DNA from 3 places in the Amycolatopsis benzoatilytica AK 16/65 genome. Region 1 is predicted to be linked to each of the others. Evidence: riboswitches for the same ligand, from Rfam matches in the RefSeq annotation. Region 1 holds a riboswitch; each other region holds the start of a gene.
The links. Region 1 has a riboswitch for S-adenosylmethionine ahead of thrC (threonine synthase). Riboswitches for the same ligand answer to the same signal wherever they lie in the genome.

Region 1 (10,399 bases):
CAGCGGCGGGACGCCCAGCGTGGTGACCGAGTGCGCGTCCCAGAGCGTGTAGCCCGCGATGGCCGCTCCGGTGAGGACGCCGTAGAACACCCCGGCCCGGCGCGCGCGGGAGTCGCCGGCGCCGCCGCCGAGACTGATCACCAGGACGCCCGACACGACGAGGAACGCGCCGGCCAACCCGAGAACCCCGGGCCGTTCGTGCAGCAGGAGGACGGCCACGAGCACCGACAGGAGCGGTCCGGTGCCGCGGGCGAGCGGATAGACCACTGAAAGGTCGCCGACTTCGTAGCCGCGCTGCAGGACGATCCCGTACAGCACGTGCATGATCGCGGTGGCCGCCGCGGCGAACAGCCAGCTCCATTGCGGCCGCTCCGGTTCGACAGCCAGCGCGACCCCGACTGCCGGGAGCATCGCCACGGCCGAGACGGTGTAATAGAGCCAGACGAACCGCGGACCGCCGCCGGAAACTCGTTTGGCGGCGAGGTTCCATCCGGCGTGGACGACCGCGGCGACGAGAACCATGGCCAGGGCACTGGAGTTCACGGGACCCTTTCAGGACTTCGGCGCACGCTGAAGACCGGGTCCTCCAGGCTTTTGTCCCGTCAGATGAACGGCAGGACACGGTGCCCCGCCGACGGTGCCGCTCGGACCAGTCCCGCCGGCCCTGGTTGTGGGCGGAGGCCCGGCTTCGGGCCTGCGGGCCGGCGACGGAACCCTAGGCACTATCGCGGTCCACGGTAGCGGAGGCCGGCAGGTGCCGCCGAAGGCTTTCCGGCGGGACGTTTCGGGAAGGCTCGGTTCGGGGCACCGGCGGGGCAGAGCGTCCCGGGGGTGCCGGCGGGGCAGAGCACGGCTTCCGGGCGGGCCCGCCTCGGCACCTGCGCGGGGCCCTCGCCGACGCTGCGAGCAGGACTGTTAAGATTTTCGACTGTTGCCGTGCGGCATTCCGTCAAGGAGGAAACCCGGCTGCCCGTCAGGGCCGGTCCGGTGCCAAACGAACGCGGCAGCGACCTTCACCGAGTGAAAGAGGAACGCCTCCATGGCTAACATCAAGTCGCAGGTCAAGCGCATCACCACGAACGAGAAGGCGCGGCAGCGCAACCTGGCGATCCGGTCCTCGGTGAAGACCGCGATCCGCAAGTTCCGCGAGGCCGCCGAAGCCGGTGACAAGGACAAGGCCCTCGAGCTCCAGCGCGACGCCGCTCGCAAGCTGGACAAGGCCGTCACCAAGGGCGTCCTCCACGCCAACCAGGCCGCGAACAAGAAGTCGGCTCTCGCGAAGCGCGCGAACCAGCTCTGATCGCTGTCTCTTCGGAAGGCCCGGCGGCTTCGGCTGCCGGGCCTTTTCCGTGTCTTGGCCAACCGCGGCGGCCGGGGCGTCAGCGGGAATTCGGTGCCAGGCAGCGGATTCCGCCGCCTCTATTTCGGGCACGGCAGCCGGACCAGCCCGCGGGACGGCCAACCCGCTGTCAGGCCAACGGCTGTCCTCCCGGCGAACCTCGACAGCCACGCTGGGGACGTCAAGCCCCGCCGGGCAGGCGGCCCCACTCCCCTCCCCGGACGGCCGACCCTGGCAGTTCTGTACGCGGAGCGTGCAGCCCCGGCCGCGGCAGGATCAGCGGTCGCCCTTGGCCGCGACCACGTCCAGCACCGCCCGCTGCAGTGCGTAGTTCGAGTCCGCCGCCGCGCCCTTCACGTCCGCGTTGAGCCGCGCCACGATGCGCATCGCCTCGGCAAGGCCGTCCGCGCCCCAGCCGCGCGACTGGCCCTGCGCCTTCCGGATCTTCCACGGCGGCATTCCCAGCTCGCCCGCCATCTGGTTCGGATTGCCGCGTCCGGCGGCGGAAACCCGGGCGATCGTGCGGACCGCGTCGGCGAGCGCGTCGGCCACCAGCACGTGCGGAACGCCTAGTTGCATCGCCCAGCGCAGTGATTCCAGCGCCGCCGCCCGGTCGCCCGCCACGGCCTTTTCGGCGACCGCGAAGCCGGTCACGTCGGCGCGGCCGGTGTGGTAGCGGCGGACCGCCTGCTCGTCGATCGCTCCCCCGGTGTCGGCCACCAGCTGGGTCGCCGCCGACGAGAGTTCGCGCAGGTCGGAGCCGACCGAATCGAGCAGGGCCAGCAGCCCCGCTCCGTCGATCTTGCCGCCCGCCCGGCGCACCTCGTTGCGGACGAACGCCTCGCGCTCGGCCGGCTTGGTGAGCTTCGGGCACTCGGTGATCTCCGCGCCGGACTTTTTCAGTGCGCCCGGCAAGGCTTTCGCCGCTTTGCTGCGCCCGCCGCCGCTGTGCACGACCACCAGGACGATGCCCTCGGCCGGCGCCTTGAGGTAGGCCAGCACCGCGTCGGACAGCTCCTGCGAGATGTCCTGCGCCGACTCGAGCACGATCACGCGCCCCTCGGCGAACAGCGACGGGCTCACCAGCTCGGCCAGCAGCGGCGGTGTGAGATCGGACACCCGCATCCGCGTGAGGTCGGCCGTCGGGTCCGCTGCCTTCGCCGCGTCGAGCGCGGCGCGCACGGCCCGTTCGATGAGCAGTTCTTCCTCGCCCGTGACGAGGTGCAGCGGCGCGGGTGCGGTGGTCACCCGGCCATCCTCTCACCCGGCCGCCGGTCCGCCCGCCCCGGTGATGTGGGCCGCCTCCATGGCACGAGCCGATCACCATGTCGTACGGTGTACCCGAGGACGCGCCCGGCGGGCGCTCCGACAATCGAATACCGCTCATCCAGAGGGGCAGAGGGAACGGCCCGACGAAGCCCCGGCAACCGGCGTACAGCCTGTCATTCCGCGATCGCGGAATAGCTGACGACCACGGTGCCAATTCCGGCCCGCTTCGGCGGGGCAGATGAGGAAGGAACCTCGCGATGACTGCAACCCTCCGCACCACCTCCGCCAACAAGACGCTCGACCTCGGTCCGGCTGTCGAACTGGTGTCGAAGGAAGAGGGCCACCGGCAGCCGCTCGCCCCGGAGTTCGTCTCCGCCGAAGACTTCTCGCCGCTCGAGGTCGCCTACGACTTCGGCCGCGTCCGCCGCGAGGACATCGAGGCCGGACCGCGCAACATCTGGCGCTACAAGAAACTCCTTCCCGTCCCCTCGACAGTCGAGGAGACCCCGAACACCGAGCCCGGCTGCACCCGGTTGGTGCGTGCCGACCGGCTGGCCAAGGCGCTCGGCCTGAAGAACCTGTGGGTCAAGGACGACACCGGCAACCCGACGCACTCGTTCAAGGACCGCGTGGTCGCCGTCGCCCTGGCGGCCGCCCGCGAGTTCGGCTTCGAGGTCCTCGCGTGTCCGTCGACCGGCAACCTGGCCAACGCGACGGCCGCCGCCGCGGCCCGCGCCGGCTGGCGGTCGGTCGTGCTGATCCCGAAGAGCCTCGAGCGCGCCAAGATCCTCACCACCGCGGTCTACGACGGCGACCTGATCGCCGTCGACGGCAATTACGACGACGTGAACCGGCTCGCCACCGAACTGGCGGCCGAGCACGAGACGTGGGCGTTCGTGAACGTCAACGTCCGCCCGTACTACTCCGAGGGCTCGAAGACGCTCGCCTACGAGGTCGCCGAGCAGCTCGGCTGGCGCATTCCGGAACAGATCGTCGTGCCGATCGCCTCCGGCTCCCAGCTCACCAAGGTGGACAAGGGCTTCCGCGAACTCGGCCAGCTCGGCCTGGTGGACGCCAGCCCGTACAAGGTGTTCGGCGCGCAGGCCACCGGCTGCTCGCCGGTCTCCACCGCGTTCCGCAACGGCCACGACGTGGTCCAGCCGGTCAAGCCGGACACCATCGCCCGCTCTCTCGCGATCGGCAACCCGGCCGACGGCCCGTACGTGCTCGACGTGGTCAACCGCACCGGCGGCGCGATCGAGGACGTCACCGACGAAGAGGTCGTCGAAGGCATCCGGCTGCTGGCCCGCACCGAAGGCATCTTCACCGAGACCGCCGGCGGCGTCACCGTCGCGACGGCGAAGAAGCTCATCGAAGCCGGCAAGCTCGACCCGGAAGCCGACACCGTCCTGCTCATCACCGGCGACGGCCTGAAGACCCTCGACGCGGTCGAGAATCACGTCGGCCCGAAGGCCACCGTGCCGCCGTCCGCCGAAGCAGTCGCCAAGGCGCTCGGTTACTGACGCGCCGGCGCGGGGTCCGGCGCGCCTACCGCGGCGGACCTCGCGGCTCGCCTCGGCGCGCCACCGCCGGACCGCCGCCGCTCGGCAGCACCGCGGTGTCCCCGTCCAGATCCGTCCGGGTCACGAGGACGCCCATAACCCGCAGTACGTCCATTGTGGACTTGCTCGGGTGTCCGTATCCGTTGCCCGCGCCCACGCTGATCAACGCGGTCCGCGGCCGCACCGCGGCAAGGAACTGCGGCAGCGAGTACCGCGACCCGTGGTGCGGCACCTTCAGCACGTCGGCTTGCACGTCGACGCCCTCGGCGAGCAGGTCCGCCTGCGCGGCCAGCTCGACGTCTCCGGTCAGCAAGATCCGGCCGGCCGACGTGTCCGCGCGCAGGACGACTGAGCTGTTGTTGATCATCGTCCCGTCCTGCAGAGCCGGTGCCCGCGAAGTGGCGTAGCGCGGGCCGAGCACGTCCAGCGACAGTCCCGGCCACGCCAACCGCTGACCGGCGCTCAACTGCACCAACGGCACCCCGCGGGTTTTCGCCGCACCGGAAACCTGCTGCCACGCCCAAGCAGGCGCCCGTCCGGGCCCGATCGCGATCGCGCCGATTGCCCGCCCGTCGAACACCGACTCCAGTCCGCCGATGTGGTCGGCGTGCAGATGGCTCAGCACCAGCAGCGGCACCCGCTCGACACCCAGCCGCCGCAAGCATTCGTCGACCGGTCCCGGCTCCGGCCCGGTGTCGATCACTACCGCCCGGCCGGGTTCGGATGTCGCGAGCACGACCGCGTCGCCCTGTCCGACGTCGCACTCCACCATCGCCCAGCCTTCGGGCGGCCACCCGGGCTTCAGCACCTTGACGGGCACGACGGTCAGCAGCACCACAACCAGGCCGAGCGCGATCAGCAGCCGGATCCGGCGGAACCGCAACGCCACCACGACGACCGCCAGCAAGCCGGCCGCGCACAGCCCGCCCCACCAGCCGCCGGGCCACGTCAGCACCGCGCCGGGCGCTCTCGCGCCGTGCCGGGCGACCAGGATCAGCCATTGCGCCTCCGGTTCCGCCAGCCGGACCAGGAGGTGCCCGGCGCCCGGCCACCACGGCCCGGCGGCGGTCGCCAGCACGCCCAGCACGGTCACCGGCGCAACCACCGGTGCGGCAAGGACATTGGTGACCACCGAGACCAGGCTGACGGTGCCCGCCATGCCGGCGATAACCGGTACGGTGACCACGAACGCGGCCAGCGGCACGGCAAGCCCCTCCGCGTATCCTGGCGGAACTCCCTTCCGCGTCAACGACTCCGCCCAGCGCGGCGCGAGCAGCACCAGCCCCGCGGTGGCGAGGACCGACAAGGCGAACCCGAAATTCGCCGCCATCGCCGGGTCCCAGGCCACCAGCACGCACACCGCGAACGCCAGAGCCGGCAAAGCGGAACCGCGACGGCCGAGCGCAAGCGCGAGCAAGCCGATGCCACCCATCACGCCGGCTCGCACTACGCTCGGTTCGGGACCGACCAAGATCAAGAAGCTTGCCAACGACAGCCCGGCCGCGACGGCGGAGAGCCTTGGTCCGGCACGCAACGCCCGGCACAGCAGCAGCACCGCGCCTCCGACGACCACCAGGTTTCCTCCGCTGACGGCCATCAGGTGAGTGAGCCCGGAGGCAACGAACTCGTTCTCGACCTGGTGCGGCAACGCGCTCGTGTCGCCCAGGACCAGCCCCGGCACCAGCCCGGCCGGTTCTTCGGGCAATACCGCGCACAACGAATGCAGGCTGTTCCGCAAGGTCGCCGCCGCACGCTGCCACCACGGTGCTGCGCCCACGTCGCGCGGCGCTGCGCGGACGGACAAGACTGCTGCAGTCAGCTCGCCGCCGCGCGCCGGCATCAGCCGGCCAGTCGCTGTCACCTCTTGACCTGGCAGCAACGTGCTCCAGCCCGTTACCGGGGCCAACAGCACGACCCGGCCGGCCGAATCGACCTGCCGACTGTCCACTGTGGCCGCTCGGACGTGCGCAGGGATCGCCACCGAGCGAGCACCGGCTTGCTGGTCGGCGTAGCCGGATTGCCGAATCGGCCGTGGACGTTCGCTGATCTCGATCCGCAGCGCCGCGGTCGCGCCGTGCACCGCGGCGGCCGCGAGCGGATCGGCATCGGCCTGGTGAATACGCAGCGCGGTCGGCAGCGCGGCGGCGAGTCCGACGAGCAACAACGCTCCCCCGGCGCCGACGTACCGTCCCCGACCGCGAACCAGGAACACCAGCGAGACAACCACTGCCGCCGCCCCGATCGCCGTCGCTGCCCCCCAGCCGAGCCGGAGACCGGCCAGTGTGGCCGCCCAGCCGGCGATCGCCGCCGGGACCAGCCGGAGGTCGTGCCGGCGCGGTGCCGCCGCCTCCGCCGTCATCCGGCCGTCACCTGCTCGCGCAGTTTCTGGAACTTGCTTTCGCCGATGCCGTCGACGTCGCGGAGCTGCTCGACACTGGAGAAGCCGCCGTGCTGGGTGCGCCAGTCGACGATCCGCCGGGCGGTGACCTCGCCGACACCCGGAAGGGTGTCGAGTTGTTCGGCGGTCGCCGCGTTCAGATCGATCTTGCTGGCCGCGGCTCCGGCACCGGCCGGGGCCGCTTGCGCGGCCGGGATTCCCACCGCCAACTGTTCGCCGTCGGCCAGTTTGCGGGCGAGGTTCAGCGCGGTCAGGTCGACGCCGGGATTCGCGCCGCCGGCGGCGCGCAGCGCGTCGGCGACCCGCGAGCCGGAGGGCACGGTGACGAGTCCGGGCGAGCGCACCAGCCCGACGACGCTGATCACCAGCTTGTCGCCGGCCGCCGGTTTCGCGGCGGTCGGCACCTGCGCGCGAGCCGCTGGAAGAGAAGGCGCGACCTCTGCTGCTGGTGAGGGACCGAAGAAGGCAAGGCCGCCGACGACGACGGCAGCGGCGGCCAGCAACGCCAACGCGACCATGACGCCCCGGTGGGCCAGCAGGCTTGCTGCACCGCCGGGCAGCCAGCGTTGCGCGAGCCGACGCCGGCCGCCGTCGGGCATCCAGCTGCGTACTGCTTTGCCCCCGAGCAACCGGCTCTGCGCGGCAGCCGGTCGCGGTCGGTCCGCCATCCCCGGCAACGAGCTGTTCCCTTCGGTGGCGATCGGCTCTCCTCCGAGTTCTGCCGCGGGTCGCCGAGCGGACCAGGCACCGCCCAGCCGGCGACGCACCGACCGGCGACCGGGTCCGGCGAGACGCGGAACCACGGCCAGCTGGTCGGCCAGCCAGGAGAGCCTGGCGTTGACGGGAGTGCCCGGATCCCGGGCGGACTGCTCGAACACACGATCGAAACTAGGTGCCGATCGGACCCGCGGCGAGGGCCGCGGCGGAATCTGTGGACAGGCGGACGCCTTGGGGACAACTCGGCGGCGAGGCCGCCGTCCGCCCGGATTTCGTCGGGGTGCGCAGTCATACTGACCGGTTCCGCCGCGCCGGGCGGCAGCGGGCACGCCTCCGGACTGGCTCGCGAGCGAAACACCGATTCCGCACGACCGGCAGGGAACTGCCGGTCGCTGAACTGCGCACTGCGGTTCGACTCGACCCGGAACACGTTGTCCCACAGGCGTTCTGCTGCCCGGACCGCGTTGCGCGCCGACGTCGTCCGGCGGCGAAACGCGCGATCGGAAACCCGGCTAGGCGCGCTGCACGACGACGCCGAGCACCCCCGGCCCGGTATGCGCGCCGATGACCGCGCCGAGCTCCGACACCACGCACCCGCCGGCACATCCCGGAACGGCTTCCTCCAGCCGGTTGGCGAGTTCGACGGCTCGTTCCGGCGAAGCGAGATGGTGCACCGCCAGCTCGACCGGCCCAGTGCCCGCCGCCTTCACCGACAGCTCCACCAGTCGTCCGATCGCCCGGTTCATCGTGCGGACCTTCTCCAGCGGCAGGATGCGACCCTCGGACATGTGCAGCACCGGTTTCACCGCCAGCGCGGTGCCGAGCAGCGCCGCCGCGGAGCCGATCCGGCCGCCGCGGCGCAGGTGTTCCAGCGTCTCGACCACGAACAGCGTCGAGGACCGTTCGGCCGCCGCCACCGCGGCAGCTTCCACCTCGGCCGGGCTGGCGCCGCTGGCGGCGGCGTCAGCCGCGTGCAGGGCAGCGAAGCCCAGGCCCATCGCCGTGGTTCGGGAATCGACGACCCGGACCCGGTCGGAGCCGACTTCTTCGGCCGCCAGCACCGCGGCTTCCCAGGTGCCGGACAGCTCGCGGGACAGGTGCACGGACACGACCGCGTCGGCGCCGTCGTCGAGAGCCGCGCGAAAGGCGGTCGCGAACTCGGCCGGGGTCGGCCGGGAAGTGGTGACGTTCTTCCGTTCTCCCAGCGCTTCCGCGAGGGCGGCCGGGCCTATCTCGACCCCGTCGAGCGAGCAGACGCCTTCTACCAGGACATGCAGGGGCACCACCCGCACCGCGTGCCGCTCGGCGAAGCCTTCGGGCAGGTGCGCGGTGGAATCCGTGACCACGGCGACCGACACGTAATCAGCCTACGTCGCCAGCGCCCAGGCGCGGCGCAACCAGCTTGGCTATCGCCGTGCCGACTGCCTCGTGCCCGGCCCATCCCCAGTGCATTCCGTCGGGATTTCCCGCGCCGCTCAAGACATGTTCGCCAACCACGCCGGGCGTGTCGAGCAACGGCACTTCGCGGCGCGCGGCCCACGAAGCGATCGCCGAAGCCGCTTCGGCGCGTCCAGTGTGTACCCTGCCGTACGCCTCCGCGCGGTGCACTGATGGCAGCATCCCGATCACTGGCAACTCAGGCCGCAGGGCGCGCAGCGCTTCGACGGACTGATCGAGGTAGCTCACACTCAGCCGCGCAGGCAGCACCCTGGGCCGCCCGCGCAGTGCTACGGACAACCGTGGCTGCGCGGCGAGATAGGCACCGCGTACGACGCGACGCACACCCTCGGGGCGAAGGTAGCGAAGGCCCTGTCGCAAGTACGTCGGCAACGGCGACGGCAGGGTGTCCATGCTGCCCACAGCGAACACGACAGCGTCTGCCCGCCGCAGGTCCGCCCAGACGCGCGGGTCTCCGGTGAGAGACCACCACAGATCGCGCGCGGTCCAGCCGATGCCAGCGACGAGGTCGGCCTGCCCGGAGAGCGCGTTCGCCGCGACGTTCGGCCAGAGCCGCGAGTCGTCGGCCGCGCACGGGCCTTCGGGACCGTGGAAGCAGAGCGAATCCCCGAAAACGAGCAGCTGAGGGCCCATCGGGGTCAGCCGGTGATGCCCGCGTTGTACGCGTGCAGCCGCCACTTGCCGTCGCGGTGGACGAGGTCGACCCAGTGGCAGTTCATGATCCCGCCGAGCGAAGGCCAGACCTCGACCGGCAGCCCGAGCAGCTTCGCGGTGAGCGCGAGGATCAGCCCGCCGTGCGAGGCGAGCAGCACGGATTCGCCGGCGTCGGAGTTCGGCTGCATCAGGTCGTCGACCACCTCGGCGGCACGTTCGGCTACCTCGACCCGAGATTCGCCGCCGGGCGGCGCCCACGCGGCGTCCGAACGCCACAGCGTGCGGGCACCCGGGTAGTCCGCGTCGACCTCGGCACCGGTCATGCCCTGCCACTCGCCGAGATGCGTCTCGCGCAGCCGCTTGTCGATCCGCAACGGCACGCCGATCGCTTCGGTGAGCACAGTCGCGGTGTCGGTGGCGCGGTGCAGATCGGACGCGATCACCAGCTCCGGCGCGTACCGGGCGAGCGCCGGGACCGCGAACCGCGCCTGATTCCAGCCGACCGAAGTCAGCGCGGAGTCGAGGTGTCCCTGCATGCGGCCGGCGGCGTTGTAGTCCGTCTCGCCGTGCCGCCAGAGCAGCAGCCGCCGCGGGCTCACGCCTCCAGACCGTCCGCGTCGTCGGCAGTGTCGTCGGCGGCGGGCACCGTCGCGAGCCCTTCGACCTCGATCCGCGGGCAGTCCTTCCACAGCCGCTCGAGTCCGTAGAACGAGCGCTCCTCGGCGTGCTGCACGTGGACGACGACGTCGACGTAGTCGAGCAGCACCCAGCGGCCCTCGCGGGCGCCTTCGCGCCGGACCGGCTTGTGACCGTCCAGGCGGAGCTTCTCCTCCACGTTGTCGACGATCGCGCCGACCTGCCGTTCGTTCGCCGCGGAGGCGATGACGAAGGCGTCGGTGATCACCAGCTGCTCGGACACGTCCAGGACGACCACGTCGCTGGCCAGCTTGTCCGCTGCCGCGTGCGCGGCCGCCACCGCCAGATTACGTGCCTCGGCCGTCG
Region 2 (10,399 bases), 370 kb from region 1:
ATGCGCTTCCGCGACCGAACCGGCGGCCATCGGCATCATCGGCAGGACGGTCAGCAGCGCGGAGGCGGGCCCGATGAACAGATCGGAGACGGTGAACTCGGCCGCGTGGCTGTCGAACTGGTCGAACACCGCGTCGATCGAACTGAGCAGCACCTCCCGAGTGACCCGGTCGGCGCTGTCCAGCCCTGCTGGGTCGATCTCTTCGGCGCGCGCGCGAAGGCCGGCGAGCACCTCCCGGTACGCGGCCTCGGCAGCCGCCCCCGGATCGCCGAGCCCCGGCGCGTCCGGCCGAATCCCGAGCACAGCGGCGTCGAGCGGCTCATGGTCGAACGACGCCTCTACGAACTCGTCGGCGAGATCGGAAACGACGGACATCGGCAGTGCCCCCAAGGATTGACGTCAGGTGTGCTGCCGACCCTAATCGAGATCGGAGCCGGGCCGGGCGGTGATTCGCCCGGACCGCGAACACGGGCCCGCGCGATCCTCGCCCCCCTGCCCGCACCCGCCGCCGCCCAGTCCCCTTCTCGCCCCGCTGCCGAGACGGTCCGCCCCGCATCCGGTGAACCGGGGCACGCCGGATGCGGGAGTGCGGCCTGGTTCGGCGGGCGAGGCGGTAGCGTTGCCGGAGTGGCCGTGACCGATCCCGCCGACATCCGCCTGCTCGCCGCGCTCGCCGAGCTGGGCAAGGGGGCTGTCCACGAACTCGCGGCGAAGGTCGGGATGGATCCGCGAGAGGTCGCGTACCGGCTGGTCGCGCTGTCCGGCAGCGGGCTGCCGCTGCTCGTCGGCGTCGAGAGCGACCCCAACGGGCTTCGTGCGGCGATCTCCGGAGCGCCCGCGTCCTGGCAGCGTCCGCAGGGCGGGCCTGGGTCCGCGCCGTTCCCGGCAGCCCGGCCCCAAGGCGGCCCCGCAGCCGGACCACAAGGCGGCTCGCCCAGCACCTCGGGGCCGGTCTCGCCCGCGCAAGCCGGGATGAACCCGGGCGTTTCCGGCGCCTACCCGCCCGGCCCCAACGGCATTCCCGCGTCCGGGGCGAGGCCGAACCCCGCCGTCTCCGGCGCGTACCAGCCCGGTCCCAACGGCATTCCCGCCGGGCCGAACCCGGGGGTTTCGGGTGCCTACCCGCCGCCGAACGGACCGGGTCCGATGCCCGGCCCGGGGACGTCCGGCGCCTTCTCGGCAGGACCCAACGGCATTCCGGCCGGGCCAGGGATGTCCGGGTCGTACTCGCCGGGCCAGACCGGGCTGCCGAATCCGGGCCGGTCCGGCGCGTATGCCCCGGCGCAGACCGGCCTGAACCCCGGCGTCTCCGGCTCGTACCCGCCCGGACCGAACGGTATTCCGGCGGCGCAGCCGTACGGAACGCCCGCACCGCCGCCCAACGGCTACAGCGGACCGGCCGCGCATCCGGACCCGGTCCTGAGCACCTGGGGCGTCCCGCAGACCGCGTCGTGGGCGCGCGGCGACGATCCTCGTCCCGCCGCCGGCCCGGCCAAGAAGGGCCGGATCGGCGAGACGATGCAGTCCCAGGGCCTCGAGGGCGAGCAGTTGTCGGTGCAGCTGCTCGAAGTCCAGGACCCGGCCGACTTCCTCTTCGGCGCCGCCGGCTACCGGCTGGAGGACGGCGAGCGAGCTGTCGTCGTGCACACCGAGATCACCAACCGCGGGCCGATCCCGTTCGCGTCGTTGCCGGACAACTACCTCGAGCTGGTCACCGACAGCGGCGACGTCGTCGGCAAGGCCCCGGTTTCGCTCACCTCGCGGCCGCCGCACAAGATCGGCGTCCAGCCGGGCGAAACACTCGGCGGGCACACCGTCTACGTGCTCCCGGACGCGACCCGGGTGGTCGCCGTCCGCTGGAGCCCGCGCCCGGAGCCGGACGAGCGCACCCTGACCTGGTCGGTCGACTAACCCGAAGTTCGTGAAGGGAACATTGGGGGACGCAGAGTCCCTCACTGTTCCCCGCACGCACCGGAACCAGGATCGACCGGGACCGCCGGGCGGCTAGTTTCCGTCCCGGAGGATCTCCAAGGCCCCGGCGAGGTCGGCCGGGTACTCCGCCTCGAACTCGACCCAGCGGCCGTCCGCCGGGTGCGCGAAGCCGAGCGTCCGCGCGTGCAGCCATTGCCGCGAAAGGCCTAGCTTGCGTGCCAGCACCGGGTCCGCCCCGTAGGTCAGGTCCCCGGCACAGGGGTGGCGCAACGCGGAGAAGTGCACGCGGATCTGGTGCGTCCGCCCGGTCTCCAGCTTCACGTGCGCCAGCGACGCCGCCCGGAACGCCTCGACCACCTCGTAGTGCGTGACGCTCGGCCGTCCGCCCGCCACGACCGCGAACTTGTAGTCGTGTCGCGGGTGCCGGTCGATCGGGGCGTCGATGGTGCCGCGCATCGGGTCCGGGTGGCCCTGGACGACGGCGTGATAGCCCTTGTCGACGGTCCGTTCCTTGAACGCCCGCTTCAACACGGTGTACGCGTGCTCGCTCTTCGCCACCACCATCACGCCGGTGGTGCCCGCGTCGAGCCGGTGCACGACGCCCTGGCGCTCGGCCGCGCCGGACGTCGAGATCCGCAGCCCGGCGGCGGCCAGCCCGCCCACCACGGTCGGGCCGGTCCAGCCCGGGCTCGGGTGCACGGCGACGCCGACCGGCTTCGAAATCACCACGATGTCGTCGTCGTCGTGCAGGATCCGCATGCCTTCGACCGGCTCGGCGATGATCTCCGCCGGCCGTTCCGGTTCGGGCAGGGTGACCTCGAGCAGCCCGCCGCCGGTGAGCCGGTCCGATTTGCCCGCCGGACGGCCGTCCAGCAGCACGTCGCCCGCCTCGGCCAGTTCGGCGACCGCGGTGCGGGAGAGACCGAGCATCTTGGCCAGCCCGGCGTCGACCCGCATTCCGTCGAGCCCGTCCGGGACGGGCAGCATCCGGGCGCTCACGCCTTTTCCTTCTTCTTGCGCGTCGAGGTGCCGTCGTAGTCCCGGCCGAGCAGCGACAGGAGCACGATCAGCGCGCCGCCGACGGTGATCCCGCAGTCGGCGATGTTGAAAATCGCGAAGCCCTGCCCGTTCGGCACGAACGCGGAGATGAAGTCCACGACGTGGCCGCGCAGGAATCCGGGTTCGCGGAAGAACCGGTCGGTCAGGTTGCCGAGCGCGCCGGCGAGGACCAGGCCGAGGCCGATCGCCCAGCCGACCGAGCGCAGCCTGCGCGCGATCCACACGATCGCGACCACGACGGCGATCGCGATCAGGGCCAGCACCCAGGTCATGCCGGTGGCCATGGAGAACGCCGCGCCCGCGTTGCGGATCACCTGCAGGTAGATCAGCCCGCCGAGGATCGGCTTCGGCGGCTGGCCCTCCAGGTTCGCCACCACGAGGTTCTTGGTGAGCAGGTCGAGGGCCCAGAGCACCGCCGCGACGGCGAACACCACCCAGACGACCCGTCGTTTCGGCGCCTGCGCTTCAGTCGCTTCGGTCTCGGCCGCGGCAGTGTCGGCCGCCCCCGGCTCGGGCGGGTCCACGGGCGGGGAGACTTCGGATTCGGACGGCGAAGGGTCGGTGCTCACTCCCCCATTGTCCACGTCCGCGCCCGGGCGGGTCGCGGCGGCAGGCAGCACCGGCGGAGCCGGCCTAATCCGGTCGCTCGAACCACGCCGGAGCGGCCGTCATCGACGGCATGACCCGCTCGCCCAACCTGCCGCGTGATCAGGAACAGAACGGGGGCAGCTCGCGCGGGTCTCCCACCGGAGCCCACCGCCCGTCCGCCTTCGCGTACTCCCACCGCGCACCGCGGGCGATGACCTGCCGCAGCGCAAGCACCAGGCGGTCCACATGTTCCTCAGTGCTGCCCAGCCCCAGGCTCACCCGCACCGCCTGCTGCCCGTCGGCACCGGTCTCCCGGATCAGCCGCCGCGTCGCCACGTGTGCGCAGAACGCCCCGTCGCGAACCCCGATCCCGTATTCCGCCGACAGCACCGCCGCCAGCCACCCCGGGTCAAACCCGTCCAGCACGAAACTCACCGTGCCCACCCGGTCCCCCGGAGCATCGAAGAACCGCAGCTCAGCGCATCCGGGAAGGCCGGCCAGCCCCTTGCGCAGCCGCTCCAGCAGCGCGGCTTCGTGCGAGCCCACGGCATCCCAGCTCGCGGCCAGCTCCTCGCAGGCGACCCCCAGCGCATACACGCCGACGGTGTTCGGCGAACCAGCCTCGTGCCGCTCCTCGCCGGTGTTCCACACGACGGCTTCCTCGGTGACCAGCTTCGTCGCACCCCCGCCCGCCAGGTACGGCTGCGCCGCCCGCAACCAGTCGCTGCGTCCGATCAGCGCACCGGCGCCGAACGGCGCGTACAGCTTGTGCCCGGACAACGCGACGTAGTCGACATCCAGTTCCCGCAACGAAATCCGCCGGTGCGGTGCCAGCTGCGCGGCGTCCAGCGCGACTCGCGCACCGTGTTTCCGGGCCACCGCGGCGATCTCGGCGACCGGCAGCAGCTCGCCGGTCACGTTCGACGCGCCCGCGACCACCACCAGCCGGGGCCCTTCCGGGCAGTCCGCCAGCGCTTCGTCCACAACGGACACCGCGGCGAGCCGGGTCCGCGGCAGCTGCACGCGCCGCACGTTCGGGCCGCGCCACGGCAGCAGCGCGGCGTGGTGCTCGCTGTCGAAGACGACGACAGAAGTCTTGCGCGGCAACGCTTTCGCCAGCAGGTTGAACGAGTCGGTGGTGTTGCGGGTGAAGACCACCGAGTCACCGGCGCGGGCGTCGACGAAGCGGCGCAGGATGTCGCGCGTGCGCTCGTACAGCCGGGTGGAGACCTGGGACGCGAACCCGGCGCCCCGGTGCACGCTGGCGTACCAGGGCAGGAACTCCTCGACCGCCGAGCGGACCTTGTCCAGACAGGGCGCGCTGGCCGCGTGGTCGAGGTTGGCGTACCCGATGTCGCCGCCGGTCACCAGCGGCACTCGCAGCGCCGCACCGGCGACCGCGGGAACAGTGGCGGGACCAGCGTAAACAGCAGTGGTCCGGTCGAGTGCGAGAGTCATGACGACGCCTCCTCGGCGTTCCGGGGGACCCCCGGCGAGGGGCCCGCGCTTGCCTGCCGCATGGCGCGACCGGCCTGGTCTTCACCCGGGGCACCCCACCGCGGTAGGAGGGTTGCCGGCCAGCAAGCCGGGGCTTCGCGCTGGCACTCATGACCTGACCCGGACGATAGCGGACTACCCCGGCACTGAGCCAGCCCCTTCCCGTGATCTGAGACGGCGGTCACCCCGTTCATCCACAATGGACACTGGAGATCAGGCGCCGGACTCCCCGCGCCAGCGCGCGAGCCGGCCCGCCCGGTCCACCGCCCGGATGCGCGCTTCGGTGGCGTCGCGGACGTCGGCGGTCGCGACCACCAAGAGCTGATCGCCCACTTGCAGCCGGCTCGTCTTCTGCGGCGTGAACCCGGTGCCCCCGCGGACCACCAGGCTCACCGTCGCGCCGACCGGCAGCCGCAGTTCGGACAGGTACACGCCGTGCAGCTTCGAACCCTTCTGGATGCGCACCTGCAGCAGCTCCGCGCCGAGTTCGTCCAGCGGCGCGGCGTCGACCTCGATCTCCTGCGCCTGTCCCGATTTCGCCAGCCCGAGCACCCGGGCGAGCGGGCTGAGCGTCGCGCCCTGCAGCAAGGTGAGCACGATGACGAGGACGAACACCGCGTCCACCAGCCGGTCCGCGCCGGGAACCCCTTGCGACAGCGGGATCATCGCGAGCACGATCGGCACCGCGCCGCGCAGCCCGGCCCAGGACAGGAATGCTTGGTCCCGCCACGGCAACCGGAACGGCAGCACCGACAGCACCACCGACAGCGGACGCGCGAGCAGCAGCACCACCGCGCCCGCGACCAGGCCCGGCACCAGCGCTTCGAGCAGCCGGCTCGGCGACGCGAAAAGACCGAGCAGCACGAACAGTCCGATCTGCGCGAGCCAGCCGAGCCCTTCGGCGAACGACAGCGTGTCCGACCGGTGCGGCAGTTTCGAGTTGCCCAGCACGAGACCGGCGACGTAGGTGGCCAGCAGACCGGAGGCGTGCGCCAGCTGCCCCGACGAGTAGGCGAGCACGCAGACCGCCACCGTGGCGAGCGGGTACAGGCCGGTCGCCGGAAGAGCGGCGCGGCGCAACGCTTGCGCGCCCAGCCAGCCGAAGGCGACGCCCAGTGCCAGCCCGGTGAGCAGTTCGTAGATCACCAGCAGCGGCAGCGACCAGTCGACCGCTTCCCCGGACGCGAGCACCACCACCGCGATGTAGGCGGGCGCGTCGTTGATGCCGGACTCCAGCTCCAGCGCGCCGACCAGGCGTCTTCCAACGCCGGCCGTGCGCAGCACGGAAAAGACCGCCGCGGCGTCAGTGGACGCGAGAACCGAACCCCACAACAGCGCCATTCGCCAGTCGAGCCCGAGCAGCCAGTGCAGCGCCGCGCCGGTGACCGCGATGCTGATCGCCACGGCCACTGTGGACAGCATGATTCCGGGCCGCAGCGAGGCTTTCACCGAGGACCAGCGCGTGGTGAGCCCGCCTTCGGTGAGGATCAGGACGAGCGCGGCGAGCCCGAGCGCCTGGGTGAGCGCGGGGTTGTCGAACCGGATGCCGAACCCGGCTTCGCCGAGCACGACGCCGATCCCGAGGTACAGCAGCAGCGACGGAAACCCCAGCCGGATGGACACCCGCACGGCGACCACGGAGACCAGCAGGACCAGGCCCCCGACGCCTAACAGCAAGGGAAGTTGGTCCACTCCTCGCCTCCCGTCCCGGCCGCCCGCAGGCGTCCAGAATAGTGAGGCGGCGTCCGGTTCCCGACCGCGCACCACCGGTCGGGGGACCACTGGAGTGTGTTACGACGCTCGCATTGCGCGCAGAGTGGCGAGATCGACTCCCAGCGTCGCGAAAGGCTCCTCCGCGCCGGGCAGGACCCGGACCGCGCGCTGCTGGTCCCGGGTCAGCCAGCCGGCCGTCACCGCCCGCTCCAGCAACGCCGCCGGCGCCACCCCGGCCAGGTGCTCCCTCCGCTCCGTCCAATCCAGACAGTCGCGCAGCATCGGCCGCCGCGGCCGGTCCGGCAGCTCGACGCCGAGGCCGGCGAACGCCGCCCGGCCGGCGTCGGTGAGCGAGAGCCCGTCCGACACGTCGATCAGGCCGCGGCCGATCATCCCGTCTCGCAGCGCCACGCCGAGCGTCCCGGCGAGGTGGTCGTAACAGCTGCGAGCGAACGACAGCCGCTGCACCCGAAGCGACGTCCGCAGCCCGTCCGGGCGCTTGAGCTCCGCATGCTGAGCCAGATGCTCGATCAGCTCCGCCACGCGCGGACTCGCCAGTCGCACGTACGCGTGCCGCCCCTGCTTCGCCCGCGCGACGAATCCGGCGTCCTGCAACCGCGTCACGTGCTCGCTGGCCGTAGACACCGCGATCCGCGCCGCGCCAGCCAGCTCGCCGACCGTCCAGGCGCGGCCGTCGAGCAGCGCGAGGCACATGGTCGCGCGGCTCGGATCGGCCAGCACAGCGGCGACTTCGGCGAGGGCGACGGTTTCCATCCGTCCACGGTAAGGCGCGAACAGTTCGGCCGCGGCCGAAGCGCCGGCTAGCTCAGTCCGCCGAGGAACTGCGCGCCGAGCTGGACGGCCGGCTTCGAATCGTTCGCTCCCTCCAGGAAAATGGCGAACGCGAGGTCGCCGCGGTAGCCGACGAACCAGCCGTGCGCCTCCGCACCGTCCCCGAACTGCGCGGTGCCGGTCTTGCCGAACACGGTGCCGGACCTCGCCAGTCCGGTCGCGGTGCCGCCGGTGACCACTTCGCGCATCATGCCGCGCAGCGCCGACAGCACCGGGCCCGGCGGCGGGAGGTAGCCGGAGTTGACCTTCGTGCCGTCCGCCCACAGCCGCGGCACGACGGTGCGCCCGGACGCCGCGGTCGCCGCCATCACCGCCGCACCCATCGGGCTGACCTGCACCTTTCCCTGGCCGATGCCGTCCTCGACCTGCTCGTCCGCGTTGGCCGCCGGGTCGACCCGGCCCAGCTCGGTGGGCACGCCGTCGATCGCGAAGTCCGCATTGAGCCCGAACTGGCTGGCCGCCTTCGCCAGCCCGTCGGCGGGCAGCTGCGACGCGAGCCGGCCGAACGTGGTGTTGCAGGACTTCGCGAACGCCCTGTGCACGGTGGTGGTGCCGAGGTCGAATCCTTCGTTGGACAGCGTCCGCGTGCCGATCCGGTCGGTCAGCGGACAGGGCACTTCGGAATCCGGCGTGACCAGCCCGGCCTCCAGTGCCGCGGTCGCGGTGACGATCTTGAACGTGGAGCCGGGTGCGTACTGGCCGCTGAGCGCCGCCTTCGGATTGGTTTCGCTGCTGTTCTGCGCCACCGCGAGCACGTCCCCACTAGAGGGTTGGAGGGCGACGATGACCGCCTTGCCCGGATAACCGTCGACCGTGGACTGCGCCGACCGCTGGACCGCGGCGCTGAGCCCGCTGACCGCCGGCTTCTGGTCGCCGTCCGGGTTCCCGAACAGCGTCTCGACGGGTTTGCCGCCGGCGTCGACGCGCTGGACGGCGAACGCTTGAGCGGCCTTGCCGTGCGAAGTGAGCGCCGAACGCAGCAGCGGGAATGCCTTGTCGTCCGCCGGGTGCAGGCCGGCCGGGCCGGACACGATGAGCGGCTTGCCGTCGCGGTCCACCACCGCCGGGACGTCGGAGGAAGCGAGCACCAGCCGCTCGCCGTCGGCCAGCTTCGGATGCAGCACGGCCGGCACCCAGTGGACCAGCCACGTGCCCTGCGACTGGACGAGGCCGAGGCTGCCCGAGTACGTCCAGACGCGGCCGGCGCCGAGATTCCAGTCGTAGGTGTAGCCGGCGGTGGCGTGGCCGCCCTGCGCCGCGCTGACCTGGCCGAGCTTGGCGGTCAGCGTGCTCGGGCGGAGCGTCGACCAGGCGCCGTCCATCGCCGGCCCGGCGGCGCCGGGAGCGTCGGTCAGCTTGCCCGCCTCGACCGAGTCGCGCTTTCCGAAGGCGAGCAGGAAATCGCGCGCCGCCGAGGTCGGGTCAGCCGGGCCCTGCGAAGCTTCTGCGGAAACGTCGGTTCCCGGCGCCGCGGAAGTCGATCCCCCGCCGGTGAGCAGCACGACCGCTGCCACCACGATCGCGACCACAGCCAGCGCGCCACCAATCAGCACGCCTCTTTTTCCGGCAGGACTCACCGTCGTTCCCCCTCGCCCCGCGCGGTCCGCCCGCGCCCCTGGACTCAGCTTGCCCATCGCCGAGCGCGATCGGACGTTACCGGAGGGAATGCGGCTTTTCCGGCGCCGATTCGTGATCGGCACCGGAATGGCGGTACCGGTGGCTGGGGTATAGGGCGTTATACGGAGGTTTTGCGCCGATGCCGCCTCCGGTGAGCAGGTCGGCTCGTGGTGGCCAGGTGTGCGTGAAGGGAACATTGAGGGACTCAGAGTCCCTCAATGTTCCCTTCACGGACTTGCCGCTCAGCGCTGGCTCGGCATCACGCCTTCGCGACTGCCACGCGGACCTTCACGCCCTCGCCGACCGTGCCGTCGAAGCCTTCGGTCACCTCGCCGTACGACACCGACGTCGCCAGCGTCTCCGCCGCCACGAACGTCTCGTGCGTCCGCACCGCCGCGACCACGTCTTCCGGCGCGTCCACGGTCAGCGTCACCCGGTCGCTGACCTCCAGTCCGGCGTCCCGACGGGCCTGCTGCACGACGCGAACCAGGTCGCGCACCACGCCCTCGGCCGCCAGCTCGTCGGTCACCACGGTGTCCAGCACGACCAGCCCGGCGCCGCCCGGCAGTTCCGCCGCCGCGCCGCCGCCGGCCGCGACCAGGCGCCGGTCGTACTCGCCTTCGACCAGTTCGACGCCCGCCGCCACGACCGCGCCGGCCGCGTTCGTCGTCCAGTCGCCGGACTTGACCGCCTTGATCACCTGCTGCACGGTCTTGCCGAGACGCGGCCCGGCCGCCCGCGCGTTCACCGCGACCTCGAACGTGCCGTGCGCGGCGACGTCAGTGGTCAGCTCCACCGACTTCACGTTCACTTCGTCCCGCAGGATGTCGGTGAATTCGCGCAGCGGCTGGACGTCTTCCGCGGCGACCACGAGCTTCGCCAGCGGCAGCCGCACGCGCAGCTTGTTCGCCTTGCGCAGCGCCAGCGCCGACGACGCCACCTGCCGCACCTTGTCCATCGCGGTCACCAGCGCCGCGTCGGCAGGCAGGTCGAGCGCGTTCGGCCAGTCGGTCAGGTGCACCGAACGGCCGCCGGTCAGCCCGCGCCACACCGTCTCGGTGGTGAGCGGCAGCAGCGGCGCGACGACCCGGCAGGTCACCTCCAGCACGGTGTGCAGGGTGTCGATCGCGTCCTGCTCGCC
Region 3 (10,399 bases), 4.1 Mb from region 1:
GATGTCGAGCTTCCACAGCGAGGACAGCCCGACCAGTGCGGCGGCCGCGTCGGCGCTGCCGCCGGCCATGCCGCCCGCGACCGGAATGCCTTTGCGGAGCACGACCCGCACCTTCGGCGCGTCCGCATCCGGCCGCCCGGCGTACGCGGCGAGCTCGCGGGCCGCACGCCAGGCGAGGTTGGTGCCGTCGGTGGGGACCGTGCGCTCCCCCTCTCCGTACACCTCGAGCCCAGGATCGTCAGTAGCCGCGACGGTCACCTCGTCGGTGAGCGAAAGCGCCTGGAAAACGGTCACCAGCTCGTGGAACCCGTCCGATCGCAGGTCTCCGACGGCCAGGTGCAGGTTGACCTTGGCCGGGACCCGGACGGTGACAGGGGGAGGAACGACGGCGAGCACCTGTCCAGCCTACGTGGCGCCGCTCCGCCGGGGCTCACCAGGAGAAAAACCCCGGGGCGGGATCACTCGCCGGGCAGGACAGATGTCCTGATAGCCAGTACAGCTGACCTGAGATACCGGCCGCCGAGACCGATACGGCGAAACCAGTGTCGCGAACCGGACGGCTGCGGCATCCTTTCCGCGTGCCGATCACCACTGACTTCTGGGCCGCGACGGCGCAGATCATCCCGACGCTGCTGATCGCGTTCGCAGTGGCGGAGAAGTCCGCGAAGCTCACGAGAGCGCCGCGAGAGGGCAGGCGGATCGTGACCGCCGTGATGCTGCAGTTGTCGCTCGCCCTCGCCGCGGTGGCCGAGTTCCTCGCCCTCGGCGGCCTGCTGGGGATCGGCGGACCAGGCACCGCCCGGGTCGTGATCATCGCGATCGGCGTGGTGTCGTCGTGGACGATCTTCGTCGTGGCGATGTGGGCGGCCCTGAAGTTCGTGCCCGAGCAGGCCGAGTCGGAGGCGGCGATGGACCGGCTGGAGGCGAAGCTGGATCGCGAGCTGGCCGAGACAGCGACCCGCTCCGCCGAGATCTGGACCGGAATCAAGTACACAGCGGTGCTGATCGCCGAATTTCTGTCCCTGACCGGCCAGCTGCTGCTCGGCATCCTCGTCTGGCTCGCGCCGACCGGGGCCTCGATCTGGCTGGCGTGCTCAATCTGACCCGCCACAAGCGCACCGCGGACCGCCCCGATCCGGAGCGGCCCGCGGTGGAGATGCCTTGCGGCTAACCGGAAATCAGGCGGCGACCACGCTCTGCGGGCCACGCGCCGGCTGGCTCACGTGCGCGCCGCGCTCGGCGATCCAGGACAGCGCGGCGTCCGCGCGCTCGCCGCGGACCCCCAGGCGGAAGCGGGCGATCGGGGTGTCGCCGAGGCGGGTCAGGCCGCCGCCGATGGTGGCCAGCTCCACATCGAAGCGACTGGCCGCCTCGGGGAGCAGTGCGCCCACCGACGCGAAGCCGATCAGCACCACGTCGACCGCGCGGTCGTACTTCGCGGACTGGGCGCGCGAGGTCTCGATGGCCGGCAGCACCGCCTGTGCGGTCCAGCTGTCCGGCGTCGAGACGAGGTCGAGGACCGAACCGCGCTCCACCAGGGCGCCGTTGTCCAGCACCGCGACGTCGTCGCAGACCCGGCGGACCACGTCCGCGTCCTGGGTGGTGACGACGATCGTCACGCCCAGCTCGGCGCGGGCCCGGTCGAGCACCGCCAGCACGGCGCCGGCGTCCTCCGGCGCGATGCCCGCGGTCGGGTCGTCGGCCAGCAGCACCGCCGGGCCGGCGGCGAGAGCCTTGGCGACCGAGACGCGGCGGAGCTGGCCTTCGGTGAGTTCCTCCGGCTTCTGCGCGGCGCGCGCGGTGAGGCCGACCAGGTCGAGCAGCGAGCCGACCTTGCTGCGCCGCTGCGGGCCGTCGACGCCCAGCTGCTCCAGCGGGCTGGCGATGTTGCCCGCGACGGTGCGCTCGGCGATCAACTCCGGCTTGGTGCCGACAACGCCCAGCTGACGGCGGATTTCCCGCAGCCGCTTGCCGTCCAGCGTCGCGGTGTTGAGGCCGTCGAGCCGCACCACGCCGCGGTCCGGGCGCTCCTGCAGCGCGATGCACCGGGCGAGGGTGGACTTGCCGGAACCGGCCGGGCCGACGACGCCGAACAGCGAGCCGGCTTGCACGTCGACGCTCACGTCACGCAGCGCGGCGACACGGTTTCCGTGGAAGGGAAAGGACTTGGACACGTTTTCGACGGTGATCACGAAAGGGCTCCATGGCATACGGGCGCGGCGCCGATTCCGGGCGCGCCAAGCGTCATCGAATTACCGTCCGATGTGGACGGTGCAAGAAAAGACCGGAAGAAAGATCAGGCGATGACCATGGAGCGTTGACACGCACATACCGAGCGGCGACCTTCGTCGACGACACGTCGGCGGGTCAGCAGGAGCGGGCGGGTGACCCTCTTCATCGGAAACAGCCTCCATCGGTCCTGGCGGTAGCACCTGCCCTGCGGAGGGTGGTTGCTGCGACTTCGGCGAGCCAGGTCTCTCAGTCGCTCGGGATGGACGCTTCTGAGTAAAGCCGATCCCACGGACTGAACGCAAGCACGCGGATGCAGATCACACGTCTGGTGGCGGCCGCATGCCGGAACGGCCGTCTTGCCTCGCGGGAGCGGGAACCTCGGCCGCCGAACAGTGCTCCGACCTGGCAGACCCTGCCGAACGGCGATCATGAGATCCACTGTGGACAACGCAGACCCGGTTGCGGATCAAGGAATTTCGGCCGAAGAGCCAGAACTTTTCACTGTACCTCGGTCCGCCGCCGGGTGCACCAGCCGCTGAGGAAGGTAGGCCGCCAAGGCGAACCATCGGCTCTCGACGGGCCCGAACAGTCCGGTTCGCGACCACCGGAGCTTCCCCCGGATGCCGAGGCCGCCCGCACCTTCTCGAGTGCGCCGGACGAGGGCTTCGAGCGGACCGGGAATAGCCGCGCCGACAGCCTGGTTGAACCAATGTGACCCCGGTCGCGCCTGCCGCGACGCGAGGCGATTTTGTGTTTGCCGGGAAATGTCCGCATAAATGTCTGGACGATGGGCGAGATCCAGGACTCATTCCATCAGGCCAGCAACCAGTCCGGGGCGGGACCCGCGCGGGTTCCGCTGCATCGCCGCATCCGAGCCGGGCGGGCCGCAGCGGGACAGATCGCGCGGTCGCCCTGGCGGACGACGTCCGGACCTTCACTCGAGGACTGGGCGAAGCCGGCGCGCGTGCGGCCCTCGGCGGCCCGAGATCAGGACTTGGCTGCCGCGATCCGGGCGAACGCGTGCACGTCCAGCTGCTCCCCGCGCGTCCGCGGGTCGATCCCCGCCTCCGCGAGCAGCTCCCCCGCCCGATCGGCCGAACCGGCCCAGCCCGCCAGCGCGGCCCGGAGGGTCTTGCGGCGTTGCGAAAACGCCGCGTCGACCACCGCGAAGAGCCGTTCCCGATCGACGCCGGACACCGGGTCGGTGCGACTGAACGACACGAGCGCCGAATCGACGTTCGGGACTGGCCAGAACACCGCACGCGGCACCGCGGCCACCTTGCGGGCCGGGCCGTACCAGGCGAGTTTCACGCTGGGCACGCCGTAGGTGCGGCTGCCCGGTCCGGCCGCCATCCGATCGGCGACCTCGGTCTGAACCATCACGAGGCCACTGCGCAGCGATGGCAGCTCGGCGAGCAAGTGCAGCACCACCGGCACCGCGACGTTGTACGGCAGGTTCGCGACGAGGGACACCGGTTCCGCGGGCAGGTCGGCGGCGCGCACGCGCAATGCGTCCGCTCCGACCACAGACAGCCGTTCCGCGGCCTCAGGCGCGCGCTCGGCCGCCGTACGCGGCAACCTGGCGGCGAGGACCGGATCGATCTCCACCGCGACCACCTGGGCGCCCGCGGCGAGCAAGCCGAGGGTCAGCGAGCCGAGGCCGGGGCCGACCTCCAGCACGATGTCTCCGGGCTGCACGCCGCCGAGTTCGACGATGCGGCGAACCGTGTTCGGGTCGTGCACGAAGTTCTGCCCGAGCTTCTTCGTCGGCCGGACGTCGAGTTCGTCGGCCAGCCCGCGGATTTCGGCAGGTCCCAGCAGTTCCACCACCGGACGAGCCTACCCAGCGCACTCGGCGGCCCGAGCAGGCGGCACGAAAAACGCCGGCGGCCGCGAGCACGAAGCTCACGGCCGCCGACGGAGGAAAACTCAGGCGCGCTTGCCGCAGACCGGCCAAGCGCCGTAGCCGCCGCGGGAATCGCGGACCTTCTCCGCGACCGCGATCTGCTGCTCGCGGCTGGCCTCGCTGGGCAGCGACGCGTACTGGCTGCCGCCGTAGGCGTTCCAGGTCTGCTTGTCGAACTGGAGACCGCCGTAGTAGCCGTTGCCGGAGTTGATGGCCCAGTTGCCGCCCGACTCGCACTGCGCGATGCGGTCCCACGCGGAACCGTCGCCGATCGCCGGCTGCGGGGGCTGCTTGGTGCCGACCTTGATGATCTTGTCCTTGGCGGCGACGAGGATCTTCTCCGAGATCTGCTCGCGGCCGACCTCTTCGCCGTTCTTCTTGGTGACCTTGTAGGTGACCAGCTTCGTGCCCGGCGTGCCCGGGTCGTCGACGTTGGTCTGGCCCTGCAGCAGCGTCGGGTCGTCGACCTTCTGCACGTTCGGGTCGATGGTCTCTTCCTGGTTGACCATCGAGACGCCCATGCGGCTGATGTGGACCTCAGCGCCGTTCTTCAGGCCGACGTCGAGGCCGCCCTCGATCGCGTCGTCCGGGCCGAGGTTCAGCTTCAGGTCGGAAGCGAACTCCTTGGTGGTCACCGCGTTGGTGGTCACCTGACGCGGCGCGTTGGCCCCGTCGAACAGCGTGATGTGCTTGAGGGTCTTGACCTGGACGGTGGAGCCCTCGAGCGGCAGTTCGCCGGATGACGGCATCGAGGTCCAGGTGCCCTGGGAGAGCATGCTGCCCATGCCGAGCTGGTTCATCGCCTCGCCGAGCGTGGTGGCGCGGACCCAGGAGGGCCGGGACACGCCGTCGACGACCAGGTTCAGCTGGCGGCCGCGCTCGAGCTTGATGACGCCGCCGTCGCCGACCGCCGCCTGCGGGGAGGGCGAAAGCGCGTCGTGCTCGCCGACCGAAAGCCCGGCGTCCTTGAGCACGTCGCCGACAGTGCCGCCGAAGGTGTGCACGGTCTGCTGGTGACCGTCGACGTCGACGGTGATGCTCTTGTTCATCGCGAGCGCCGCCGCGCCGCCGCCGCCGATGGTGACCAGCAGCGAAAGCACGGCGCCCTTGAGGAAGCGGCGCTTCCACGTCTTGGTCGCTTCGCGCAGCCCGTCCTCGACGGCGGCCTTCTTGGCCTCCGGAGACGCGGTGCGGTCCTGCTCGACCTCGTCCGGCAGGACGAGCGGCGGGAGCAGGGTGGTCTCGGCGTTGATGAGCCGGATCAGCTCGTCCACGTCGACGTCGATTTCCGACATCAGCATGTCGGCGTCCGGGCCGAGGGCCGCGAGCACGTCCTGCTCGGTCACCTTCAGCTCGTCGGAGAAGTCGTACTGCCCGTAGGCGGTGTCGTCGAGCTCACGGTCGAGCACGGCCACCGAACCAGCGGGGGAGGAGAAAAATGCCGAACCCGCGTCAAGACGCGAGTCATCCTGCCTACTACCAGTCACCGGGTCGTTCCCTTTCCCAAGACATCGCGCGTCCGACGCGCGTCGTCCTTCGTTCGCGACGCACCCTCGCAGGGCACGCCTCTCAAGTCCGACACCCCCAGCCAGCGCCATCGTCACGGTCCCAGGTCGTACCAACCCGGTTCCGCTTCCCCGACGTGCACTGACGTGACTGGTGGGCGTATCAGCCGGTATCCGCTGCGCGGTACCGACCGGCACGATCACGGGACAGTAACGGGTGTCGGCGGGTTGCGCAAACACCCCCCGGAGTGTCGTGATCTGTGTCACTCATCAGGTGGACGAATGCCCGCACCCGAACGTCGCAATCCGTTCAACCCCATGTGACAGTGCGAAATCAGGCGGGCAGCCGGTAGACGCGTTCGGCAGTAGTCCGGACCGCCTCGGCGACCTCGTGCACCGCTTCGCCGCGAAGGGCCGCGAGATGCCGCACGGTGTAGGCGGTGCAATACGGCTCGTTCGGCCGCCCACGGAACGGATGAGGGGTCAGGAACGGCGCGTCGGTTTCGGCGAGGTACTGCCCGCTCGGCACGATCCGCGCCGCCTCTCGCAGCCCGTGCGCGTTCTTGAACGTGACGGTGCCGGCGAAGGACAGTACGTAGCCCTTGTCGATACAGCGGCGCGCGATGTGTTCGTCGCCGGAGAAGCAGTGGAAGACGACCGTCTCGGGCGCGCCTTCCTCGTCGAGGATCCGAAGCACGTCTTCGTGCGCTTCGCGGTCGTGGATCATCAGCGTCTTGCCGAGTCGCTTCGCGAGGTCGATGTGCCAGCGGAACGCGGCCTGCTGCGCGTCGTGCGGCGAGTAGTCCCAGTAGTAGTCGAGACCGGTTTCGCCGATCGCGACGATTCGCTCGCCGCCGGCCAGCCGCTCCACTTCGGACTGTTCGACCGGGCCGAATTCTTTGGTGCGAGTGGGATGGATGGCCACCGCGGCGAAGACGCGCGGGTCCCAGGTGGACGCTTCGGCGGCCCAGCGGGCGGCAGCGAGATCGTCCGCGACGGTGACGACGCGGGCCACCCCGGCCTGCGCCGCGCGGTCGACCATCGCGGAAACGTCGGCCGCGGTTTTCGCGCCGCAGGCGTCCAGATGGGTGTGCGCGTCGACCACCGCCACCGGGAGGCGGTCGGGGATCGGGGGAAGTTCGCGCTTTTCGTCGCCCATGCTCACCAAGCTACTGGGCCCCCTCACCGCCCCTCGCCCGAAGGCCGTGAAGGGCCCCTTGCAGGACTTGGATTCCCGCAAGGGGCCCTTCACGGAACGGCAGACGCGGTTCAGTCAGTCACGATCGGCGCCCACTCCGGGCCGGTCTCGCCGAGCTTCGGGTCCAGCTTGGTGAACAGCGGGCTCGGCTTGTCCAGCGGACGGCCGGCCTCGATCGGCGTCGATTCCCACTTCGCCTTTTCGCTGGCGTAGTCGCCGGTGAGGATCGGGTTGATCCGGTCCGGCAGGTCGAGGTCTTCGACCTCCTGCAACTCCGGCTGCGCGGCCCACACGCCGGTGCCGCCGAGCGCCTCGTGCACCTTCTGCGCCGAGTGCGGCAGGAACGGGGTGAGCAGCGTGTTCGCGTCGCTGACCACCTGCAGCGCGGTGTGCAGCACCGCGTCCCGCCGGTCGGGGTCGTCCTTGAGCTTCCACGGCTCCTGGTCCGACAGGTACCGGTTGGCGGCGGTGACGACGCGCATCGCTTCGGCGGCGGCCAGCTTGAACCGGGACCGCGCCAGGTGCGCGCCCGCGGTGTCGAACGCCGCCCGCGACAGTGCCTTCAGCTCCTCGTCGGCCGGAGCCGGCTTCGTCGGCGCCGGGATCGCCCCGTTGTTCTTGTGCGCCATCGAGATCGACCGGTTGACCAGGTTGCCCCACTCGTTGGCCAGCTCGAAGTTGGTCCGGCGGACGAACTCGTCCCAGGTGAAGTCGGTGTCCTGGGTCTCCGGGCCGGCCACCGAGATGAAGTAGCGCAGCGCGTCCGGGCCGAACTCGCGCAGGAAGTCGTGCACGTAGATGACGGTGCCGCGCGAGGTGGAGAACTTCGAGCCGCTCATCGTGAGGAACTCGCTGGAGACGATCTCGTCCGGCAGGTGCAGTTTGCCGTACTTGCCCGGCTCGCCGCCGCGGTCGCCCTCGCCGTTCTGGCCCAGCAGCAGGGCGGGCCAGATCTGGGCGTGGAAGGTGATGTTGTCCTTGCCCATGAAGTAGTAGGCGCGCGCGTCGGGGTTGGCCCACCACTCCTGCCAGGCGTCCGGCGTGCCGTTGCGGCGGGCCCACTCGACACTCGCCGAGAAGTAGCCGATGACCGCGTCGAACCAGACGTAGAACCGCTTGAGCGGCTGGTCGCGCCAGCCGTCCAGCGGGATCTTCACGCCCCAGTCCAGATCGCGGGTGATCGGCCGCGGCCGCATGTCGTCGATCAGGTTCTTGGTGAAGTTGAGGACGTTCGGGCGCCAGTCGTTCTTGGTGCCCAGCCAGTCGCCGAGGGTCTTGGTGAACGCGGGCAGGTCGAGGAAGTAGTGCTCGGTCTCGACGAACTTCGGCGTCTCGCCGTTGATCCGCGACTTCGGGTTGATCAGCTCCGCGGCGTCGAGCTGGTTGCCGCAGTTGTCGCACTGGTCGCCGCGGGCTCCGTCGTACCCGCAGATCGGGCAGGTGCCCTCGATGTAGCGGTCCGGCAGAGTGCGCCCGGTGGACGGGCTGATCGCGCCGCGGGTGGTCTTCGGGACCACGTAGCCGTTGCGGTTGAGCGCCAGGAAGATCTCCTGGGTGACCGCGGCGTGGTTGCCGGTGGTGGTGCGGGTGAACAGGTCGTAGGAGAGGCCGAGACCGCGCAGGTCCTCGTCGATCTGGCGGGTGTACTTGTCGGCGGTCTGCTGCGGGGTCATGCCCTCTTTGTCCGCCTGGACGGTGATCGGGGTGCCGTGCTCGTCGGTTCCGGACACCATGAGCACCCGGTTGCCGGCCATTCGCTGGTAGCGGGAGAAGACGTCGGACGGGACGCCGAATCCGGACACGTGGCCGATGTGGCGGGGGCCGTTGGCATAGGGCCAGGCCACCGCGGTCAACACTGGGGTGCTCATACCTGTTTAGCCTACGGATGCGTTCCAAGGCGATTTTGGGTGGTCGGGGAAGGGACAGCCGGTTCGCCGGCGAGAGGACCGCCGAGGACCCGCCGGAGAAGATCCGAGCCGGCGAAGTCGCTGAACGCGCCGGGCAGGTCCGACCGCGCCGGCTGGACGGGACGGTGCTTGCCCCCGCGCTGCTCGCGCCGTTCGGAACCGCGCTTGTCGGCGTTGACCGCCGCCCGCCTACCAGGCCGCGCTTGTCGCGGTCCGGGATCCTCGTCCCGGTCACCGCCGGGCTGGCTCGCCGTCAACCGCTCCAGCAGGTGGTCGACCGGAGCGCGCGACGGTTCTCCCGGCAACGATCCGATTGTGGTGCTGATGCGGGCGGTCTGGCGGGGCACGCGCGCCTTCGAGCGGTAAAACGCCTGATCACCCGGGCCCGACACGCCGGGAAGGGTCACCCGCGTTCCGAAATCGGCACGTAGGGTGGCCTTTCACCCGTCGTGGGGCTTGTCAGGGGTGCGCAGTGGCCGAACCGGAGAGTGGGCACGGGCTCACGCTCACTCATCGCGAGCAGGTGCTCGACTGGACGGCGGTGCGCGGTGCCGACGTCCGGTTCGTGTCGGTCACCATCAGCGAGAACGTCAACTGGAGCGACCCAGGCGCGGAACGGACCCTGCACGCCGCTCAGCACGCGGGCATCCACACCGGCGCACGGCATTACGCGCGGCCCGGCGCGGTGCACGACCAGGCGGACCACTTCGTCCGCACGGCCAGCCGGCTCGGCGCGTTCGCGCCCGGCTCGCTCGCGCCCGCGCTCGAGGTGGACGCGCAGAGCGTGGACGACCGGTTCATCAAGGCGTGGATCAAGCACGTCCGGCACGCCGCACGGATCCGGCGGGTCCTGGTGTACGCCGGGCACGACTGCTGGGCGCACCGGCTGCACCCGGACCGCTGGGCGGATTCCGACGTGGTGCTGTGGCTCGTGCGGCACAACGGGATCCCCGGCCGGCCCGGCTGGTTCCATGCCCGGCTCGGGCTGCATCAGCATGCCCTGTCCGCCGGAGTGCCCGGCGTCGACGGACCGGTGGCGCAGGACGCGGTGGTGTATCCGTTCGCGCTGTCCGATGTACTGCTCTGAGGTGCTGCTCTGAGGTGCTGCTCTGATCACCTTTTCCGCTGGTCATCGCCGGGTACGGGCACAATGGCGCGATGCTTTTCCAGCCGCTGCGGACCGACCTGACGCCTTCCGGGGCGTTGCGGCGGCTGTCCGCGTTCGCCCGCGCGCACGGGCTGCCCGAACCGGCTGCGGTGTGCGGCGACTGGTTCGGGTCGCGCGCGGTGGTCGCGCCGTTCGTGCCGGTCGAGCCTCGGCCGTTTCCCGAGGTGGCGCCAGTCGCCGTGCCGGCGGGGCGGGTCGGCGGGGGCTGGTTCGGGTTTCTGTCCTATGACCTGACCGATCCGTCCGGCCGATCCGCCGGGGCGCCGGTCTCAGCGTGGGGCTGGGCGTCGCACGTGCTGCGCTGGGACGCGGACGGGAGCTGCTGGTTCGAATCGATCGACGGCGACGCCCCGGCTCAGCTGTCGCTGGTGGAGCAGGCACTGGCGGAGCCCTCTTCGGAGTCGTGGTCGGCGAGCCCGCTTTCGCGTCCGTCCGGGCACGAGCAGGCGGTGAAGGCGTGCGTGCTCGAGATCGAGGCGGGCG

Region 2: it holds a riboswitch for S-adenosylmethionine, as region 1 does, so the genes downstream of both, AMYBE_RS0117130 (aminotransferase class V-fold PLP-dependent enzyme) here and thrC (threonine synthase) in region 1, are expected to answer to the same signal.
Region 3: it holds a riboswitch for S-adenosylmethionine, as region 1 does, so the genes downstream of both, AMYBE_RS0138455 (methionine ABC transporter ATP-binding protein) here and thrC (threonine synthase) in region 1, are expected to answer to the same signal.

The regions. Positions count from the first base shown of each region.
Region 1 is NZ_KB912942.1:4,123,115-4,133,513, forward strand. Features, by position in the region: gene AMYBE_RS0118885 (EamA family transporter) at 1-543, opposite strand, end outside; gene rpsT (30S ribosomal protein S20) at 1,040-1,300, shown strand; gene holA (DNA polymerase III subunit delta) at 1,616-2,587, opposite strand; SAM riboswitch class I at 2,720-2,853, shown strand; gene thrC (threonine synthase) at 2,866-4,131, shown strand; gene AMYBE_RS0118905 (ComEC/Rec2 family competence protein) at 4,157-6,529, opposite strand; gene AMYBE_RS46880 (ComEA family DNA-binding protein) at 6,526-7,446, opposite strand; gene AMYBE_RS0118915 (DegV family protein) at 7,798-8,643, opposite strand; gene octT (diglucosylglycerate octanoyltransferase) at 8,648-9,376, opposite strand; gene AMYBE_RS0118925 (histidine phosphatase family protein) at 9,382-9,996, opposite strand; gene rsfS (ribosome silencing factor) at 9,993-10,399, opposite strand, start outside.
Region 2 is NZ_KB912942.1:3,754,523-3,764,921, forward strand. Features, by position in the region: gene AMYBE_RS0117110 (DUF885 domain-containing protein) at 1-375, opposite strand, end outside; gene AMYBE_RS0117115 (AsnC family protein) at 634-1,911, shown strand; gene AMYBE_RS0117120 (RluA family pseudouridine synthase) at 2,005-2,931, opposite strand; gene lspA (signal peptidase II) at 2,928-3,560, opposite strand; gene AMYBE_RS0117130 (aminotransferase class V-fold PLP-dependent enzyme) at 3,700-5,037, opposite strand; SAM riboswitch class IV at 5,078-5,192, opposite strand; gene AMYBE_RS0117135 (potassium/proton antiporter) at 5,290-6,768, opposite strand; gene AMYBE_RS0117140 (ArsR/SmtB family transcription factor) at 6,868-7,563, opposite strand; gene AMYBE_RS0117145 (penicillin-binding transpeptidase domain-containing protein) at 7,611-9,194, opposite strand; gene ileS (isoleucine--tRNA ligase) at 9,518-10,399, opposite strand, start outside.
Region 3 is NZ_KB912942.1:8,198,301-8,208,699, reverse strand. Features, by position in the region: gene AMYBE_RS0138465 (4-(cytidine 5'-diphospho)-2-C-methyl-D-erythritol kinase) at 1-396, opposite strand, end outside; gene AMYBE_RS0138460 (hypothetical protein) at 579-1,103, shown strand; gene AMYBE_RS0138455 (methionine ABC transporter ATP-binding protein) at 1,179-2,192, opposite strand; SAM riboswitch class I at 2,408-2,498, opposite strand; gene rsmA (16S rRNA (adenine(1518)-N(6)/adenine(1519)-N(6))-dimethyltransferase RsmA) at 3,220-4,062, opposite strand; gene AMYBE_RS0138445 (resuscitation-promoting factor) at 4,162-5,547, opposite strand; gene AMYBE_RS0138440 (TatD family hydrolase) at 5,978-6,802, opposite strand; gene metG (methionine--tRNA ligase) at 6,913-8,709, opposite strand; gene AMYBE_RS0138425 (glycoside hydrolase family 25 protein) at 9,221-9,835, shown strand; gene AMYBE_RS0138420 (aminodeoxychorismate synthase component I) at 9,907-10,399, shown strand, end outside.